Regions from separate parts of the Pseudoalteromonas maricaloris genome, predicted to be linked through region 1. Evidence: predicted binding sites of a transcription regulator. Region 1 holds the regulator's gene; each other region holds the start of a gene.

What was found. The regulator sigma-54, encoded in region 1, starts transcription at its own class of promoters, with help from an activator protein. The targets are predictions, from matches to a motif close to GTTGGCACGNNNNTNGNNT.
Region 2: a site for sigma-54 is predicted at 2,979-2,997, ahead of CTT31_RS00270 (DUF2884 family protein). Genes of this name have one in related genera too.
Region 3: a site for sigma-54 is predicted at 1,736-1,754, ahead of CTT31_RS05730 (flagellar assembly protein T N-terminal domain-containing protein). Genes of this name have one in related genera too.
Region 4: a site for sigma-54 is predicted at 1,633-1,651, ahead of CTT31_RS03665 (DUF2726 domain-containing protein). Genes of this name have one in related genera too.

Annotation. Positions count from the first base shown of each region.
Region 1 is NZ_CP024625.1:3,678,509-3,683,720, forward strand. Features, by position in the region: gene CTT31_RS16345 (KpsF/GutQ family sugar-phosphate isomerase) at 1-143, shown strand, start outside; gene kdsC (3-deoxy-manno-octulosonate-8-phosphatase KdsC) at 143-694, shown strand; gene lptC (LPS export ABC transporter periplasmic protein LptC) at 691-1,245, shown strand; gene lptA (lipopolysaccharide transport periplasmic protein LptA) at 1,235-1,777, shown strand; gene lptB (LPS export ABC transporter ATP-binding protein) at 1,777-2,502, shown strand; gene CTT31_RS16370 (RNA polymerase factor sigma-54) at 2,549-4,048, shown strand; gene hpf (ribosome hibernation promoting factor) at 4,078-4,365, shown strand; gene ptsN (PTS IIA-like nitrogen regulatory protein PtsN) at 4,367-4,825, shown strand; gene rapZ (RNase adapter RapZ) at 4,818-5,212, shown strand, end outside.
Region 2 is NZ_CP024625.1:53,103-58,314, reverse strand. Features, by position in the region: gene folX (dihydroneopterin triphosphate 2'-epimerase) at 1-252, shown strand, start outside; gene CTT31_RS00295 (YqaA family protein) at 297-725, opposite strand; gene CTT31_RS00290 (TlpA family protein disulfide reductase) at 832-1,344, shown strand; gene CTT31_RS00285 (DUF2721 domain-containing protein) at 1,357-1,821, shown strand; gene CTT31_RS00280 (c-type cytochrome) at 1,923-2,369, shown strand; gene CTT31_RS00275 (PA3496 family putative envelope integrity protein) at 2,559-2,744, opposite strand; gene CTT31_RS00270 (DUF2884 family protein) at 3,033-3,818, shown strand; gene CTT31_RS00265 (aminotransferase-like domain-containing protein) at 3,857-5,212, opposite strand, start outside.
Region 3 is NZ_CP024625.1:1,356,484-1,361,695, forward strand. Features, by position in the region: tRNA gene CTT31_RS05725 (tRNA-Arg) at 318-392, shown strand; gene CTT31_RS05730 (flagellar assembly protein T N-terminal domain-containing protein) at 504-1,700, opposite strand; gene CTT31_RS05735 (LPP20 family lipoprotein) at 1,905-2,381, shown strand; gene flgN (flagellar protein FlgN) at 2,456-2,884, opposite strand; gene flgM (flagellar biosynthesis anti-sigma factor FlgM) at 2,877-3,200, opposite strand; gene flgA (flagellar basal body P-ring formation chaperone FlgA) at 3,273-3,980, opposite strand; gene CTT31_RS05755 (chemotaxis protein CheV) at 4,121-5,053, shown strand; gene CTT31_RS05760 (CheR family methyltransferase) at 5,069-5,212, shown strand, end outside.
Region 4 is NZ_CP024625.1:888,821-894,032, forward strand. Features, by position in the region: gene CTT31_RS03655 (cobalamin biosynthesis protein) at 1-186, opposite strand, end outside; gene mtnN (5'-methylthioadenosine/S-adenosylhomocysteine nucleosidase) at 186-893, opposite strand; gene CTT31_RS03665 (DUF2726 domain-containing protein) at 1,002-1,592, opposite strand; gene CTT31_RS03670 (helix-turn-helix domain-containing protein) at 1,822-2,949, shown strand; gene CTT31_RS03675 (DUF2306 domain-containing protein) at 3,067-3,951, shown strand; gene CTT31_RS03680 (hypothetical protein) at 4,032-4,898, shown strand; gene CTT31_RS03685 (aminotransferase class V-fold PLP-dependent enzyme) at 4,979-5,212, opposite strand, start outside.

The DNA of each region.
Region 1 (5,212 bases):
CGGCACGCGCCGATATGCTCGCAGCTGAGGTACTCAATATCATGGAAACCAAACGAATTAATGGCTTGATTGTGGTAAACGAAAACAACATACCGGTTGGCGCCTTGAATACGCAAGATTTACTTAGAGCGGGGGTGCTGTAATGCAATTTGAAGATTTATATCAGACGATTTCACCTGAAGCTTGGGAAAAAGCAAAACAAATCAAATTATTGATTTGCGATATTGATGGCGTATTCTCAGATGGACGTATATACCTTGGTAATAATGGAGAAGAACTGAAAGCATTTAATACCAAAGATGGGTTTGGTATTAAGGCCTTGATTGATAGTGGTATCGAAGTCGCCGTTATCACAGGTAGGCATTCACAAATAGTTCAGCAACGCATGACTAGTTTAAATGTAACTTATATTTACCAAGGCCAAGAAAACAAGTTAGTGGCATATGATGAACTGAAGACTAAGCTCAACCTTAGTGATGACGAAATTGCGTATATTGGTGATGATGGCCCAGATCTACCCGTAATGGAGCGAGTCGGTTTTGCCGTTGCCGTCAATGATGCACATCCTCTTGTTAAACATATCGCCCATTACACGACCTTGATGCCTGGTGGTTTTGGTGCCGTGAGAGAGTTGACTGATCTTCTAATGCTCAGCCAAAATCACTTATTGACTTCCAAAGGATCAAGTACATGACCGTATTACGTGTCATCTTACTCATTGTTTTCGCTTCTTTAATGGTATGGATGTGGTCGCCCATGTTTAATCCATCAGAGGCGGACTCAGCAAAAGAAGATGAACCGTTAGCTAAGCCCGATTATGTTGCAACCACGCTTCAGCAAACGACCTATAGTGAAAATGGCTTATTAAACTATCAGGTAACTGCTGATAAGATGGAGTTGTATCAAGATCTTGGCTTTAGTCACTTTGAAAAGCCTATTTTCACCTTATATAACGGTGAGCAGAATTGGCAAATAAGTGCATTAGAAGCAACACTGTACGAAAACAATACCTTGATATTAGAAGGCAATGTACTGGCAAAGAATTTAACGCCTAACGCCATGATCACCAATATCAATGCCGATAATGTAAGAGTTGAAATTAAGCAAAAATTGATGAAATCGGAACACCCTGTCGTTATCACCGGTCCTAGTCTTAGGATCACGGGTAAAGGGCTGCATGCGGATCTACAAAAGCAAGTGATCGAACTCATCAACCACACAAAGACAATTTATTATGACCAGTAAAATCATTAACAAACTAGTTTTCATCGGCTTGCTTGCAAGTTCTACTTTAGCAAATGCTGCAGAACAAAATGAAGTCATTATTGATGCTGGCCGTCAGCAAGCTCAACTGCAAAGCAACATCGGTATTTTTGAACAGAATGTTGTTATTATTCATGGCAACAGAAAAATAAATGCCGATCGCCTAGAAGTCCACCGCCGCGCGGAGCTTGGTACTAACAAGCAACTGCTTGTTGCAACTGGCAGCCCAGCTATTTTCAGCGAACGTCAACCTGATGGTAATTTGCTAGAAGCCAAAGCAAACGAAATTCGTTACGACGTTGCGAAAGGCACCTTAGTCATTTCTGGCGATGCGGAAATCAATCAAACTGGGCAAAAAATCAATGCGCAAGTCATCACCTATGACATTGAAAAGCAATTGATCAGTGCTGAGCGCTCAGACCAAGAAGATTCTCGGGTAAGAACCATCCTTGTTCCTGTTGATGACAAAAAAAACGCAAAAGATAAAAAAGCGCAGGAAGAAGGTAACAATTAATGAGCGAGCTCAAAGCAACTGGTCTAGCAAAGAGTTATAAAGGTCGTGAAGTCGTCAAAAATGTTGGCTTAAGTGTTAAGGCTGGCAGCATTGTAGGCTTATTAGGACCAAATGGTGCAGGTAAAACCACTACGTTCTACATGATTGTAGGGTTAGTACCAAGCGACAAAGGTTTTATTCAGATTGATGATGAAGATATCACTTTGCTACCGATGCACAGCCGCGCGCGACTTGGTATTGGCTATCTACCGCAAGAGTCTTCAATCTTTAGAAAACTCACGGTCTATCAAAATTTGATGGCGATTTTAGAAACTCGAAAAGACTTATCTAAAGTTGAGAGAGAAGCTGAACTCAATGAGTTACTGGATGAGTTTAATATTCAACACATCCGTGACTCACAGGGCATGGCATTATCGGGAGGCGAAAGAAGACGCGTAGAGATTGCTCGCGCTTTAGCCGCTAATCCTAAGTTTATCCTGTTAGATGAACCTTTTGCTGGTGTTGATCCTATTTCGGTGTTAGATATAAAGACAATCATAGAGCACCTAAAAAACCGCGGTATCGGTGTGCTAATCACCGATCATAACGTTAGAGAAACACTGGACGTATGTGAAAAAGCCTACATCGTTTCACATGGTGAGTTAATCGCTGCAGGCACGCCAGAACATGTTTTGGCAGATCAAACCGTAAGAGATGTCTACCTAGGCGAACAATTCAAGCTATAGTTAAGACGTAGTATTAATAACTGTTAAAAAGGATTGTTAGAGATACATGAGGCAATCATTACAGCTGCGCATGGGGCAGCAACTTACAATGACTCCACAACTGCAACAAGCCATTCGCTTGCTGCAGCTTAGTACATTGGATCTGCAACAAGAAATACAAGAAGCATTAGACAGCAATCCATTGTTGGAAGTGGAAGAAGGTGATAATACTGACGGCGAAAACGCTGACCAACACAGCCAAGAAAAAAGTAGTGCTGACGACAATCAAGATTCAAGCGATGAAGCGCAGGTTAGTGACTATGAAATAGACTCAGATACCGCCATGAGCAAAGACACTGTCAGTGATGACCTTGCCATGGATGTCACTTGGGATGAATATATGAGCGCAGCACCCGCTGCAAGTTCAGGCCCACTTCCTGATGACGATAATGTTTATCAAGGGGAAACCTCTGAATCTCTCCACGACTATCTCATGTGGCAACTTGAGCTGACACCATTTAGTCCAACAGATAGAGCGATTGCGATTGCGATTATTGAAGCGGTCGACCTGTCAGGCATTTTAACACTGTCTTGCGAAGACATTTTAGAAAGCATTAATGACGAGAGTAGCGAAGAGCCTATTGAGCTGGATGAAGTCGAAGCCGTGCTCAAACGTATTCAACTTTTCGATCCTGTCGGTATCGCAGCGCGTAGTTTACAAGAATGCTTGTGTATTCAGCTAAATCAGTTCGCTCCGGATACGCCATGGATTGCCGAAACAAAAATGATTCTGACAGAGCATATCGACTTGCTTGCCAGCCGTGACTATCGAACTTTGGCAAAGAAAACGCGCCTTAAAGAAGCCGATCTCAAAGAGGTCATGACGTTAATTCATAGCCTTAACCCAAAACCAGCGGCAAGCATTATTCATGAAGAGCCTGAATATGTGATCCCTGACGTATCGGTGAAAAAAGTAAAAGGTCGTTGGGTCGTAGAGCTAAATCCTGATGCTATGCCTAAAATAAGAGTAAACGACCATTACGCTGCGATGTCTAGAACAGCGAAATCCAGTACGGATAGTCAGTTTATTCGCTCACATTTACAAGAAGCAAAGTGGTTTATTAAAAGCTTAGAAAGCCGAAATGATACATTATTAAAAGTTACCAATTGCATTGTGCAACAACAACAGGCATTCTTTGAACATGGCCCCGAAGCAATGCGCCCTATGGTGCTAAATGATGTTGCTGAAATGGTTGAGATGCATGAGTCCACAATTTCCCGTGTGACAACACAAAAATACATGCATACACCTCGGGGAATATTTGAGCTGAAGTATTTCTTCTCTAGCCATGTAAGTACAGAAAATGGAGGTGAGTGCTCCTCTACAGCAATTAGAGCACTTATCAAAAAGCTGATAGCTGCAGAAAATACCGCTAAGCCATTGAGTGACAGCAAAATTGCAGATATTTTAGCTGAGCAAGGAATTAAGGTAGCGAGACGCACGATTGCAAAATATCGTGAATCCCTAGCCATTCCACCGTCAAATCAGCGTAAAAGCTTGATATAAGACGTAAAACCCAAGAAGGAAAAATGCTTATGCAACTAAATCTAACTGGTCGCCATGTAGAAATTACTGACTCATTAAGAGACTATGTCACCAACAAGTTTGCGAAGCTAGAAAGGCACTTTGATCATATCAATAACGTGCATGTGATCCTTGATGTCGAGAAACTAGTACAAAAAGCAGAAGCAACATTACACGTAAACGGCGGCGAGCTATTTGCATCAACAGAGCATCAAGATATGTATGCCGCAATTGATGGCCTTATCGACAAGCTAGATCGTCAAGTTATTAAACACAAAGAGAAGCTCACTCGACACTAAGATGAAATTAAGTGAATTAGTGAACAAGGACTGCAGTAAAGCTGCGGTCCTTTTTAATAGCAAAAAACGTATTTTAGAATACATCAGCGAACTGGCTCATAGCCAAATTCCAAATACCAGTCAGCATGCTATCTTGGACGCTTTAATGGCGCGAGAGAAATTAGGCAGCACAGGGATCGGTAAAGGCATTGCCATTCCCCATGGTCGACTTGAAGGTTTGGATAAAATCCTTGCAATGGTGCTTGTCAGCGAGCAAGGGATCCAGTTTGAAGCCATAGATAAGCAGCCTGTCGATATTTTTGTCGCGTTCATCGTACCCGAAGGTGATAATCAACAGCACCTGAAGACCTTAGCGGCGATTGCTGATACACTCAAAGACAAGTCTTTTTGCAAAATGCTTAGACAAGCAAAAAGTGACGATGAGTTATATGCAGTGATCCAAGGTGAACTTGATGAGTGATGAAGAAAAAGGACTCGAGCTTATCATTATCAGTGGCCGCTCAGGCTCTGGTAAATCTGTAGCGCTTCGAGTATTGGAAGACTTAGGCTACTATTGTGTAGATAACATTCCGGTCAATTTGCTGCCGTCTTTAGTCCGCAGCGTTTCGGACAATTATAATAAAATAGCAGTCAGTATTGATGTCAGAAACTTACCTAAAGAACAGGACGAGTTTAATGACATTCTTGAATACTTACCAGGCTTTGCCAAACCTACCCTGTTTTATTTAGACAGTGACGATCAAACCCTGATAAAACGCTTCTCAGAAACACGCCGTTTGCACCCTCTTTCACTGCATAATCTTCCACTAGATGTTGCAATAAAGAAAGAACGGGAATTGTTAGACGT
Region 2 (5,212 bases), 490 kb from region 1:
TACCCAGCGGATACGGCATGTTTAGATCATGATAACGTGGCTCACGCGCTTAACTACAAAACGGTGACCAAAGCTGTCATCACACTGGTAGAAGAAGGGCATTTTTTGTTACTTGAGAAATTAGTGGCTGACATACTTGCTGAATGTCATCAACATCAAGACGTGACGTATGCAAAAGTCACCGTAGATAAACCGCACGCTTTACGGTTTGCTGACTCAGTGTCACTCACGCTTGATTGGTACAGAAGCTAAATTAAGCGATAAGACCCTGATATGCACTTCCTTGCCTTCTGGTATTAAGAAATCACCTGTAAGGCAAGGTAAATCACCAGTGCGTAACGGGCGCCTTTACCGAGCGCGACTAGCACAAAAAACCACCCAAAAGAGGTCCGTAGAGACCCCGCTACCACAGTCAAAGGATCTCCGACTATGGGTAGCCAAGCAAATAGCAATGAAAACTTACCGTAACGATTAAATAGTCCACAAGCCTTATCATATTGCTGTTGAGAAACCGGAAACCAGCGCTTATTCCGCCACTTAGCGATAAACCAGCCAAGATAATAGTTGACACAGCTACCTAGTAAATTACCTGTTGTCGCAGCCAGCCATAACCAAACCAGTTCGCCTTGCTGTTTCACAACGAACCCACTTAGCGCCAGCTCCGACGACGCAGGTAATAAGGTTGCGGCAACAAAAGCAAGCCCAAATAAAAAAAGATAAATCATATCAACGGCTATAAGAAATTGGACTTTAAGAAATCATCTAAGTCGGGCAATATACTGAAATGAGCGCAAGACTTCAAAAACACCGACATGGAATCAAGGGATAGGCATGAAAACAACAATAAAAATGTTACTACTTAGCACCGTACTCGCTACCGGATTAAGCGGCTGCAAGGCCTCTAACGAAGCGCTACCACAAGCAGACGATGGCTATCAGACCTATATCCACACTGGCGACACCTTTAAACATTTGCAATTTACGGATATCAAAAACCAAGCCGTTAGGTTCGATGCTAATCACAAAAAGTTGGTAATTTTATTCGCGACATGGTGCTCCGATTCGCAACGCTTATTGAGTGAACTAAAACAATCTGAATTACTCACCCAAGCCGAGTTAACCATCGTTGCCATTGGTCGAGAAGAAACTAACACTACACTTGAGCAATTCAACGAAACCATGCAATTGCCCATCCATTTTGTTGCCGATCCCAATCGAGATATGTACAACACGTATGCCAATAAAGGCATTCCTAGAGTCATCTTGCTTGATGAACGCAACCAAGTGATACAAACCCTCATCGGTGAGCAACCCAACACCTTATCAAAACTAAACTGGAATTAACGAGGTAACTATATGAATCCAGAAGTCGTTAGCATTCTCACGATGGCCAAAGTTATCCAAACCGCCGTTGCCCCTGTATTTTTAATTACGGGTATTGCTGCGACCTTAGGGGTACTATCAAACCGCTTAGCACGGATCACGGATAGGGCGCGTTTACTCGATCGCAAGATTAATACCACGCAAGATGAAGAACTCAAAATGCACTTTAGCCGTGAAATGCGCGCACTGTTAAAACGGTCTCGTTTTATTCACGTTGCATTTAGCATGAGTGTACTCAGTGCGTTGCTTGTGTGTGCAGTGGTTATGCTGCTGTTCATGTCGCACTTGTACAGTATGCCATTGGGTATTACTTTATCGTCTTGTTTTATCGCGGCTATGGTGCTGCTTATTGGCGCGTTTGTCTCTTTGCTTGGAGAAATCTTTCTGGCCACCCGCAGTATGCGCAGGGGCATGATATTCAAAGACATCGAGAGTTGATTATTTAAAACTAGTTGCTTCCGTCACAGGACACTTATCGCAATTGTTTGATTATATTTGTAATTTACATTGAAAATAGGGAAAAATATTAGGGGTTTACTATGAAGAAACTACTTACCGTCACACTATTTAGCTGTCTTGCAGCAACAGCACAAGCTAACACTATGTTTGAATCGGCTGAAGATGCAATTGAATACCGCCAAGCGTCTTTCCAATTGATCCGTTTCCAGATTGGCAATATGGGCGATATGCTAAAAGGCAAAGTACCATTTGATGCTGAAGTATTTAAGCAACGTGCTCACAATGCTGCGCAATTATCGCAAATGCCTTGGGAAGCATTTATCGACGGTTCTGACAAAGGCAATACTGATGCCCTACCAGCCGTTTGGTCAAACAGAGCTGAGTTCGATGGTAAAGCCAAGCAATTTGCCGAGTATGCTCAAGCACTGGCTGTTGCAGCTGACTCTGGCGACAAAAAGCTGATTGCTTCTGCATTTAAAGATTGGGCAAAAGGCTGTAAAGACTGCCATAAATCTTTTAAAGATTAATACCAATCGTATAAAAACAAAACAGCCGCATATTTGCGGCTGCTTACTATCTGAATATCTCGTCACTTGCTTGGCTATCACCAACGACACAGTAACTCAGACATCGCACTGAGTAACCCACAGTCCTGCTTAATCACACAGCCAAATTGAATTACTGTCAGTGCTAGACTCGTAGATGACGTCTAGTGATCAATCATCAATATAGTCGAAATCATCATCGCCTAGATTTCTACGTAGGCGTTTTTGCTCTAAGTAGTCGTCTAGCTTTCTTTTGACTTTACGCTTTTGCTTGTCATGTTGGTTACGACCCAACTTTTCAAATTCATCGTCTGCAAAATCATCATCAAGCGCATCGTAAGAGAATGTCTTACCCACAACTAACTCCAAAATAAAATAGTCATTAATAAAATGAGAGCCGTCTCTCAAGATCACTATTTAGCGCTAAATTGTCATTCTGAAAAGTGAGAGTTTCTTATCCTTACAATAAAAATTTTTTATTGCCTAATTCATTTTGACAAAAACAACTATATTTTAGTCAATTTCATCACTTTTAGAGCGCATTAACTTTCAACAATAAAACATAATATATTGATTTTATTTGAATTTATATTTGGCATTGTTCTTGTAACAACAATCATGCAACTGAGCCAATAAGGATCGACCATGAATAAAATTTTACTACTAACAGCAGCAACAATGATGACAACCACCGTCGCTGCACACGAAAAAAATAACATCACGTTTAGCGGTGACAATTGTGAAGTAGAATTTCAAAATGACGTTAGGATCACGCCTGATAACTTGGTGATCACAACGGCCAAAAACAAAACAGCTGAGATCAACAACCTTGGCGAACTGACACTCAATGGCGAGCGCATCGCACTTAATACACAGCAAAAAACGATGCTCACGCAATATGGTGATGAACTAAGAGGCCGCCTACCACAAGTGGCTGATATTGCTTTTGAAGGCATAAAACTAGCGGGCGTTGCCCTTAATGAAGTGGCGCAAACCTTTAATTTAACTAGTTTAGATAGCATCCATGCTGTGATCGATGACCTCGAAACAGAAGTGCAAAATACGTTTTATCAGCAAGGTGCGTTTGTGATGGGCAAGCAAACCTTTGATGAGTTTGGCCAAAATTTTGATAATCAGTTTGAAGAAAAAATCGAGACCGCAGTACAAGGTGCCATGATGCAATCGATAGGTAGTTTACTGGTTGCGATTGGCAACGAAATGTCAGATGCAAACGGTGATATGAGCAGCTTTGAACAACGTATGGAAAACTTCGCAACGCAAATCGAAACCAAAGTTGAACAACAGGCAGAATCTATTGAGAAAAAAGCCGACGCACTGTGTGGCGATTTTGAACAAATAGCGAAAAACGAAGCTATTGTTGCAAGGTCTATCCCCGCCATGTCAGAGTACCAACTGTTTAAATTTAAATAATCTGACGTTGGCATAACTTACATCTAATTAAAGATACGTTATGCCAACCCTTTCCTTTGTGCATCAGCCAATTCCCCCAGCGTTTTAATCGCTTGCTCTACCGACGCATCCCACGGCAAACCATAACTGATACGTATACAATTTTGATACTTTTTGCTGGCACTAAATAGCGTACCGGGCGTAATACTGATCCCGCGCTCTAAGGCTTTTTGGAACAACAAGGCACCATCAACGTGCTTACCTAAGTCTAGCCACAGCACACAACCACCTTGCGGGCGACTGACTCTTACCTCACTACCAAACGCAACATTCACCGCTTGGATCATACGATCTCGATTCTCAATTAACCGTTTACGGACCAACTTTAAATGGCGCTCGTAGCCTCCGGAGCTGAGAAAATCCGCCAGTGCCCATTGATTCATTAAAGAGGACGAGCAACTCAACGCACGTTTTATGCGCTTTGCTTTTGCACTAAATTGACTGGCGACCATCCAACCCACTCGATAGCTGGGCGCTGCGGTTTTTGAAAATGACGCACATGTGATCACTAAGCCCTTTTGGCTAAATGCTTGTGCCGGTATGCCGCGCTGCTCGGTAAAATATAAATCACCATACACATCGTCTTCTATCAACACCACGTCACGTTGCTCTAATAGCGCCACCAGCTGCGCACGTCTCGTATCTGGCATAAAGCTACCAAGCGGGTTACTAATACTGGTAGAAAACACACACGCTCGAATATCATGCTTTTCAAGTGCCCGTTCAAGGTCGCTCAGCCAAATGCCATCATCTGGGCAAACAGGTATTTCAATGGCCTTTAACCCTAAGTTTTCAGCCAGTTCAACAATGCCAAAATAACAAGGGGATTCAATCGCTATCACGTCTCCGGGCTTGGTCACCGCTTGTAACGCAATCGCCAATGCTTCTTGCGCGCCATTGGTGATCACCACTTCATCCATATCTATTGCTAAGCCCATATCCAAATAACGCCGCACGATTTGCTTTTTTAAACTATCTAAACCATCCATAGGACCATAATTAATGAGTTCATTCCCTGCTTCTTTCATTGCGCGGCGCATAATTTTGGCAAGAACCTGCTCGGTACCAGCAATGGCGATGGGGTTGGCGATACCTAAGGGGATTGCATGTGGCTGATGGATCCCCTTATACACTTGTTCAATCAACGCCTGCTTGTTAACCACCACAGGTTTGGCGGACAATCGTGCACGCTTAGGTGAGTCGTTGTGCGAAGTTCTGTGACATAAAAAGTAGCCGGACTTCTCTTTGGCAATGACTTTTCCCTGATCTTCAAGTGCTTGATAGGCCTGCTTTACCGTTGGGATACTGACGTTTAAGTTTTGCGCCATAACACGCAATGAGGGAAGCTTTTCGCC
Region 3 (5,212 bases), 1.8 Mb from region 1:
TTTTTAAAAGAAATACCATTTAGGTTTTATTAAACGAAGAACTATCCTACTTCTTATTCACACCTCAAGCGAAGTAACTGATAGCGCAGTAGTGGGTCTTAACTGCTGCGTATTCACCTACTGAACCAGCTCATTTATTACCGCGAATAAATTGACTATTAATCTTTAAAAGTTCATTAAGATCAGTATACTAAAGCGAAGTCACTGAGATGCAGTACAACAGAGAATCAACAATTCTCGACTTTCATTGGTATTAAGTTCCGCAGATCCCGCTAGTGAAGGTCAAAAAAGGCGATTGTTATCTGACTTTAGAGATTGTCCCCATAGTTTAATGGATAAAACAAGGCCCTCCTAAGGCTTAGATGTAGGTTCGATTCCTACTGGGGACGCCATTGGTATTCACTTCTGCGTGGAATGACCAAAGTAAATGGGTGATGGAAGCATGATGCAGAGGGTGTAAAGTCATCGAAAATCTTGCCTTTTGCTACAGGAAGGCTCAGCACTTACAATTCAAACTCATTTTCATTTTCTATTTGAATTTCAACCAAATCGTTAATTTGCACATTGTGAAGTGGGCGGTTGCTGATATTTACCGCAATGGCGTTTTGCGCATTCACTTGGATCACTTGCAGTTTATTGATGGTTTTAATTTGATGCATAAACACTTTACCATCGACATTAGTCAGCGGATTGCTATGCGCTACGTTAAGGATCTGGCCATTCTCTAAGCCATGCATACGGCCCAAATTAATAACGACTTGTTCATCATCGATATGTAGGATTTTGCCATTGGTTGGTAAGCAGGCGACCGCTGCGTTTAAATCAGTTGCGATTTGTGTCAGCGTGGCTTGGATCTCATCAGCATAATCTGTCTGCCAAAAGCGCTCACTGTACACATCAATTAATTTGGTTTTCTTAAACGGCCACACGCCTTGAGTGGCATATTGTTTTTGCCATACCCTTTCATGAGAAAGTGCATCAAACAGCGCAAAGTCTACCTTGAAGCTTCTTAAGTATTTATCGCTTTGCCAAAATGCGAGGTCACTATTAAGCTTATCGACACTAGCAACATCAGTAATTTGACTCAGTAGTACAAATTGGCTGTTGGTATTTGCTGTAATGGTCTCGATTAGCTGTTCATTATAATCAAAACGCTGACTGAAAAAACGGCTAACATCTATGGTCTGTGCAAAATAGGGAACGGGTTCTAAGCTCGACTTTTGTTCGGTCATTGTTTGATATAGGCGCTCGCTCACGGCTTTATTTATGTCAAAAATTTGACCTAAAGTTGCTTGATGTTTATTTTTTAGCTGGCTTTGTGTGACTGCAACCTGTTTATTGTAAGCACTCGTTGGGCACTGAGCACTCTGTGGGGTAATATCGATATGCAATGTTACTTGCCATGAGTCACCGACTTTTGCTTCAGCAATCACGTTGGCGCTCTGGATTTCAGCATTTGAGCGGATCTTAAGTTGATCTTGGGTGAGCACACCATCGGTGACGGTTTGTACACTACTCACCGAAGCGCCAGAAAACAGCAATGCTTGTGTGATGGCGTCATTTACGGCCTTTCTTTTTGCTTTTTGATGATCGCCATTTTTAACGTCAGCCATGCCGGTAACTTCAAACCATTCAGCATAAGCGGGATTAGTTAAGGTGATACACAACAATGATAGACTGGTCGCGAATTGCTTTTTCATGTTTAAATGCCCAGATCAAAAACTACCCTTTAACTCAGCAATACCTGTGCCAAATTTTGGCAAGGTTCGTGCATAATCATATTTTATGAAAGTTAATTTTATTTATTGCCAATACTAGATGAAACCACAACAACCCTTGCGAGACCAAGATGCTGGGGAAGTGTTAAATTTTGATTGGTATTTATTGTAGCGGAGTGTAGTGAAATGCGTATCACTAATTCTATCAGTGCAGTTGTTATGGTTTGCTCGCTAGCGGGACTCAGTGGCTGTTCAAGCCTCGTTGACAAGCACATTGAATATGAAACGGTGCAACCGGAAACCTTTCCTGTTTTACGGGCTGTGGGGTACGCGCCTTTGAGTGCTCAGCCGGGTAAAACTGCGGGTGAGAAGCAGCTGATGGCTATTAAAGTCTCAAAATTAGAAGCGTATCGTGAATTGGCTGAGCAACTGTATGGCCAAAATTTGACATCCACTATTACGGTAAAAGGTGCTATTGCGCAAAACGATGGTCTTAAGAGTCAAGTGAATGGACTCGTTCGAGGGGCTAAGGTGCTGAAAAGTTACGCTGTTGGTGATACTTACGCGACGGAATTGGAGCTTGATATGAAGCGCGTTTATGATTTGTATATTACTCAAGTCAAGCCGCAGAAAATTAAGAAGATATCTTACAGCTTTAAGTAAGCGCCCATCGCATGTTGCTTACTTAATGCGCTTCATTTCGGTTGTTCTTCAAAACTAAAATATGGCTGGCGTGGCTACGCCTTTAGGTTACGTACTAACTCACTGTCGCTACTTTTCACACTACCATCCTGACCATATGTAATCGAAGTTGGTGCGCCAATTAAGATCCCTTTTAGTTCACGTGTGCTTACATTGGCCTGATGAGCCGTTTTAGCATTGATTTCATTTTTGGTTTGGCACTCACTGAGTAATGCTCGCACTTTAGCGACGAGCGGGGCTACTTCATTGTGTTCAAAGACGTGAGACTCAGTTTTTGACAATTCATTGTCGAGCTTTTGCAGTTTTGAAATGAGAGTTAGCTTTTCACGAGCGATTTCTTTTAAATTGTCGCCACGTCGGGACGCAAGCTCGTCAAGCTCACGCGCTAGAAGCTGGGCCATCGCTTCTAGCGTTGAGATTTGTTCTGAAAGTTTGTGGTGGCAAAGCCGAACCAAATCATCCATATATTTCGAACTCAAATGCAGCTATGTTTTTGGCGAGTTTTTCCGCGTCAACTTGGTACTTGCCTTCTGCAATCGCTTTTTTCAATTCTTCGACTTTCTTGTCGTCAAAGCCTGATGATTGCTGCGCTTTTTCGTTGACTGTTTTCAGCTGTTGCGCTTGTGGAGTCAGACTGACTGAATCCGCAGCTGCTTTTGGTGTAGCAGGTGATTTAACTGATGCGCTGTTGGCATCATTTCTTTGCAATTCAGCTTTCTGTTGCTTAACATTATTAGCAACGGATGTAGACTGATTCTGACCGTTAACTTGATTAACCATGATTGTAGACCCAATAAAATTATACTCTCAGCCTTGTTATCGGCGTTTAATAGTATTACTTTAGCAAATTTTTTATAAATTCACCTCTACTGTTTCCACTTCTATTACTCTAGCACGTAAGGTTTTGCCAGAGCGAGAGTTTTTAATATTAATCAGTTCACCACGGTTGCCATCTTGCTGCGCTTCTCCTTGAGTTTTGATCACGAGTCCACCTGATTTAGCAATAATCGTCACAGTATCGCCTTTGCAGACCATGCAGATATGGGCTTGAGTAAAGGCTTGGCCTTCTCTTATATTACGTTTGCTGCGACTACCTATTAGTATCGACTTATCTTCAACATAAGAAACTCTGCGAAAACGTTTTGGCTGATACTCTATTTTTACATCTTCATCTTGAATAACACGGCCTTTTTCTAACATGGTTGCGCTAACTAATATGGGGAAGAGGTGATCGATACGTACGTGGACGTATTGAGTCCAGCTGAGGGTATCGTTGCATCTAATTTGTACTGTCACTTGAGTATCAAAAGGCGGAGCCATCGCTGTACTATATTGCAACGGTGACTGACAATCCCGTGCTGGAATTCTTGAATCAAGTGGTATAGCAGTCAGTGACAGCTGACTATCGGGATCCTGCTCTACATTTGGTTCAACAAATTCTATTGCGCTTTGTTCTAAAGTTTTGTTGTCATATTGCTGACAATAACCATAGTCAACGCCTATAAAATAAGCGAACAAACAAAAAAACTGAATGTAATGGGTTTTTTTTAACAAACTCATGATGTTTCGACTATGCTTATGGGGTGAAACAAGGTATAAAGATTCTGCTTTAATAACTGCACCTAATCAAGGGTGGTAAACCATATCAGAGTCGAAGCAAAGATCGTTCCGATTAGCGGTTTATACAGTAGGAGATTGAAATGGCAGGTATTTTAGACTCGGTTAACCAACGTACACAGCTGGTTGGACAAAACCGTCTCGAGCTATTACTTTTTCGACTTCAAGGTCGACAGCGCTTCGGCATTAATGTTTTCAAAGTCCGAGAAGTGCTTCAATGTCCAGCATTGACAAGCATGCCCAAGTCAAACCCGCTTATCCGAGGGGTTGCTCATATTCGAGGCCAAACTATATCCGTAATTGATATGTCACTTGCGGTAGGTGGACCTCCTATTCAAGATATTCGTAACTGTTTTATTGTGATTGCAGAATACAACCGTTCAGTCCAAGGTTTTCTAGTCAGTGCAGTAGAACGCATTGTGAATATGAACTGGGAAAAAATAATGCCACCGCCATCAGGGGCAGGTCGTTATTCCTATTTGACAGCGGTTACAGAAATTGAAAATGAGCTAGTTGAAATATTGGACGTAGAAAAGATCCTTAATGAAATTTGCCCAATCAACACAGAAGTCAGTGCTGATATTGTCTCTGATGGTGAAATGCAAAAAGATTTAGGCGAACGTATTGTATTTATTGCTGATGACTCTGCGGTTGCTCGTAATCAGGTCAAACGTGCATTGGAGCCATTAGGTGTTCAGACTGAGCTTGCGAAGAACGGCAAAGAAGCACTTATCAGGCTTCGCGAAATTGCGGAAATGGACTGTCAAAATAATGTCACCGAGCGAGTAGGGCTATTAATTTCTGACGTTGAAATGCCGGAAATGGATGGTTATACGTTAACGGCTGAAATAAAAGCTGATCCAAAATTAGCGCCATTGCATGTGATACTCCATACTTCACTGAGTGGCGTATTTAATCAGGCTATGATTGAGAAAGTGGGCGCTGATGATTTTATTGCTAAGTTTAACCCAGATGAATTAGCTTCAGCGGTTAAAAAATGGGTTCATTGTGATTAAAGCTGGTGGTAGCACTTGGAAAATAAGCATTTAGAGCAAAAAGAGTACGACCAATTTAGAACCTTTTTGGAGCAACAGTGCGGTATTGTACTGGGTGACAATAAATTGTACTTGGTCAAAAGCCGGCTTGCTCCTCTGATGGCTCGCTTTGGTGTGGAA
Region 4 (5,212 bases), 1.3 Mb from region 1:
ACCGGATAAAAGTTGATAGCTAGAAGCGGCTTTAGGGCGATAAACTTTTTCGGCAATCGCTTTAAAAATAAGGCTAAGAATAAGATTAGGGTGATAAAGTGTTGATAACCTTACCCCTAGGCTGGCAAAAATCGCCAGTAAGAAAATGATCAGGCCCTCATGGGCCTGAAGCAAGCTGTCGAGCACTAAAGCGTAACCTTATCCAGCTTATTAAGTAGTGCCATCACCATCTTAGAAGAGTTAACAGAAGCGACTTCTAGATACTCTTCGAATGATTGCGGTGATTCTTTGCCGGCGATATCAGATAGCGAACGGATCACAACAAATGGCGTGTTTAAAGAATGGCAAGCCTGCGCAATTGCCGCACCTTCCATTTCTACTGCTAACATCGTAGGGAAGTCTGCACGTGCCTTATCGATGCGTACTGGGTCGCACATAAATGAGTCACCCGTACAGATCAAACCAACCATAGTTTGAATGCCTTCAAGCTCATGTACGCTTTGCTCTGCAGCTTCAACTAATTTTGCATGCGAAGTGAACGCAGCAGGCATTTGCGGAACTTGACCAATTTCATAGCCAAACGCAGTAACATCTACGTCGTGATGACGTACTTCATTTGAAATCACCACATCGCCGACGTTTAGTGATGGTTCAAAACCACCTGCAGAACCCGTGTTGATCACGCAATCTGGCGCAAAATTGTCGATAAGCAAAGTTGTCGCAACCGTCGCTGCCACTTTACCAATGCCAGACTGTACAAGCGTTACGTCAAGACCAGCCAGTTTGCCGGTGTAAAAAGTAAAGCCACCTTTGGTCAATGTTTGCGGGTTTTCCATGGTGTTACGCAAAATGGTAACTTCTTGCTCCATTGCGCCGATAATGCCTACTTTCATCAAAAGATTCCTAATTTGTGGTGGGGAAAGCCCCAGTGTCAAAATTGCTTTTATTATACGAAAGGGGTTTTGATAGGTAAAACAAAAAACGGGCTGACGCCCGTTTTGCTAGATTTCTGCCAACTGAGTTGACTGTGCTTTTGCCTGTGAGGGAGACAGCACCGCAGGTTTGTAGGTGCGGTTTCTGGTTTTCTTTGGCATCTCCACTTTTTGGCCAAGCTTGAATAAGATTGCCGCACGAACCTCAGCACTTTGGTAGCCACTTTTGATTTTCATGCGAATGTGTGGAATACCCGCAGATTCCAGAGCGCCACTGACAAACCAATCTTTTTGTGCTTTGTGGCCGTTTTTATTGGCGTTATTGACCAAATCAACAGCGGCAACAATTTTCAGTGTCTCTTTGTCTACCAAAACATAATCCAACTGCTTATTCTTAGCTTTGGTTACCGCGGCACGACGCGCTTTTGGAGAGATCCCCGGCTTGCACTCAATCACATCAATGAGCTTAATACGGCTAACGATTTTATATCTATCGCCAACGGCACGTTCTAATAAATGTAGAAACGATGCTTCAACGGTGGTAAAAACAGATTCTTTACGATTAAACGGATAAGGATTGCCACCCACATCGGTGTACTTAGAAGCGACAATGGAAGCAACGACCACTAGAGCCAAAATAGCAAGTAACGCAAATTCCATACAAAACTCCAAATCAAAAAAATGACATCTGTGGTTTTATAAGCAATAGGTGTGCCAGAAAGCTAGTAGCTTCTTTACGACGAAATCGTTCAATCAGCGACGATAATGCAGCTTTGATAAGTAATAGATGTTTACAAAAACATGGCTGCAAATTCTTATTGCAGGTTTATCTGAACATATGCTGGTGATATTCTCTCACTCATAATTGTAAACGCATAATAACAATAATATGTCGGTTAACTTGATCCCCACGGTACTATACTCGGCTATGGTGGGCGTGGTTTTGTCTGCGCTGCTCCGTATCTTCACCATAACTAAGCCTAAACAGACCATGTATTTATCTGGATTGTTGGTATTATTGTTCATTCATATTATGGGTGAGCTCTATATTTTTACTGGTGTATTTCAATATGCTCCCGCTATTGCTGGGTTTCAATTACCTGTCAGAATGTTGATGGGACCTGCGCTTTATTTTTATGCGTATAAGGCGATGTTTCCCAATAGCAAAATTTCTTTAAAGGCACACTTGCTCGCTTTATTTGGGCCTGCAGTAGTGTTTTTGTCTATGATCCCTTTTATTTTTAGCATCACTCCAGAGCAGAAACTTGCCTTAGCTAATCCGAGCACTCGTGATCCTGCCCTTTGGAAAATAGCCATCTTTGTCTGCTTGTTTACCGCAGTAACTTTTATTGTGGTTACTTTTGCCTATTTAATCGCGGCATTAAGGCTTCATTCTCAACATCGTAAGCAGCTTATGGATAAATACTCGGCGATTGAGCAGCGTGCAATGGACTGGCTGAAAATCATCTTGCTCCTATGGGGACTAGTATGGCTTTTTTACGCAGCAAATTACGCGGCCTCATTTTTTGGGTTTAATTGGTTTGCGATGCGGTCATTGTTACCCGTATTTGAGTTCACGGTATTAGTTTCATTTCTTAACTTAGCCCTCAAGCAACTCGAATTGAGCGAACCTGAAGAGACAAAAAGGCCTGAGCCACAACCAAGAGAAGCCGTTATTTCCCATGATAAAATGCAGCTGATTGCAGACAAATTAACCATAGCGATGTCTGAGAAAGCACTATTTAAAGATGAAGATCTGTCTTTAAATGGCTTATCGACAGCGATTTCTGTGAGTGAAAACCACATATCAGAAACGCTCTCACAATTTATGAACACCAACTTCTTTCAGTTTGTGAATGGTTATAGAATTGAAGAAGCAAAAAACCTGCTAACAAATAGCGATATGTTGGTTTCCTCTATCGCTTTTGAGGTTGGATTTAAATCAAAATCGACATTTAATAGCGCGTTTAAAAAACGAGTTGGTGCAACGCCAACTGATTATAAAAAGAACAATTGAAGAAAAAGTGATGCTGTTGATGTGCTAATTAGTACGAATATGCCCATTCGGACGACAACAATGACAAGTTCCTAGAAAATTTGATGAAATATTTCGTTGAACAAAGAAGGACGCATTATGAAGGTCACAACAGCGCGTTTTGGGTTATCAAATGAACAACAAAGTAGTGCTTCAGCAACTACACAGACAAAGCTAGAAAATGCCAATAAGTTATTGAAATACTCAGCTATATTTTGGTTCTCGGTGATATTGGCTGGCCAGTGGTTTTTCTTTTATTACATTATTAAGTTTTATGGTATGTCGGTCATTAACGACAATATGGAGATTTGGAATCGCTGGGAACCGATGGGAAACACGCCGCATAAGGCCGGAGATATAGCGGGAAATATGCTCTTTTTCGTTCATGTCATGGGGGCTGGGATCGTTGCGTTTGGCGGTGCGTTACAGTTGCTCCCAAAAGTGAGGGCTGTGTTACCAACTTTCCATAAAATCAATGGCTATACTTTTTTAGTGACAGTATTTTTCTTAGCGATATCTGGATTTTACTTATCTTGGGTAAGAGGTGCGAGTCCAAACCTAATCTCTGAGATAGGCACGAGTATTAATGGATTTCTTATCTTAGGCTTTGCCTATATGACGGTGAAAACGGCGATAAGCAAGGATATTGCCAATCATAGAAAGTGGGCGATTCGACTATTCCTTGTCTCTAACGCGCAGTGGTTTCTTAGAGTCGGTGTATTTAGCTACTTTATTACGAGCACAGCAGCCGGAGTTACCCCAGCGTTTGGAGACCCATTTTTCCCAATGTGGACTTTTGGTTGCTTCTTGCTACCACTAGCTGCTGCACAGCTATATTTTTACGGTTCTCAAAGTAAACGTCCCCATGTCAAAGTCATAACGTCATTCGTACTGGTTGTGCTTACTGTGCTGATGTCATTAGGGATAGTTGGATTTACCCCGTTTTTACTGCAAATCATGAGTGGAGAGCCCATAGCATTTTGATTAGGATTTAAACTGGTTGCACTAAATCAGACGTTATTGATTACAGCGTTTACACTCAATAAAAATACAGGATTATCGATATGAAAAAGGCAGCTTTGTCGTTTTGCTCATTATGTTTACTGGGGCTCTCATTGAGTTGTTATGCAAATGGCTTAGACTCTTCCGTGCGTTATTTTGGGCAAACAGCACCAGGTACTTTGGCAATTCCATTTATGCCTGAGCATGGAAGTTCAAGTGATTGGGAATTAGGTGGGCAGTTTTCTGCAAATTTAAACGAGTTTTACTTAGTTAGAAAGGATTATGTCCCCCATGAGCCCTCAGTCATTGTGTATCGTAAAGACGGGCGAGATTGGCAAAGACATGACTTTCACCGAGCATTGAGTGGTGATCTCGATGTACTTTATTCGAAAAAAAATTACATAGAAAAAACAAGTTCCGGTTGGTCATTGATGAAAAGCCTTGGTCCTCAATTTGATAGAGAAGATTGGGGGATAATGCGTCTTTCAGCTTCTGCTAACGGCACATTTGTGTTCGATGATTGGAAAAATAACGATGTTATTAGAATATCTAAAGTCGTTAAAGGGAAGCGGGAAGCCCCAAAGCTGCTAGGCACTGAGATTAACTCAGGAACTTGGACAGCTCATCCATTTATAGCGCATGATGAATCCTATATTATTTGGGATAGTGAAAGAGAAGGTGGGTATGGTGCGTCTGATATCTATATTAGCTTTTTACAAGAAGATGGAAGGTATGGCACAGCGATAAACCTTGGCGCTGAAATAAATACTCCGCTTACCGAAAACGGCGCTTTCGTGACGCCCGATGGCAAGTTCTTATTTTTTGGTCGCTCAGAAGAGAAGTTTAGAGCAGATGGTTCCTCGTATTGGGTTGGCGGTAAGCATTGGGTTGATGCTCAAGTGATTGAAAAGATTAGAAAGAAAAAATAAATTGGTCATGTGTAGCTGAGGCGGCGGCAATGTCTGGTGACATCGCCGCCATGCGAACCGACTAACGATAGCCGCTCGCTTTACTTTTCTTCTTGCTCTTTAAGCACGTAGATCTCACCATCAAAACTACCTTGAATAGTCAATCCTTGCCCTGCCAGCTCCTTGAGATATTCAATATGCTCTTGGGTGATATGCTGGCCCGGCACCAAAAGCGGAATACCCGGAGGATACGGGGTGACTAAACCTGCACAAATTCGGTTGTTGCTCTTGCTAATAGGTACAGATTCACGCTCGCCGTAGAAGGCATCACTAGG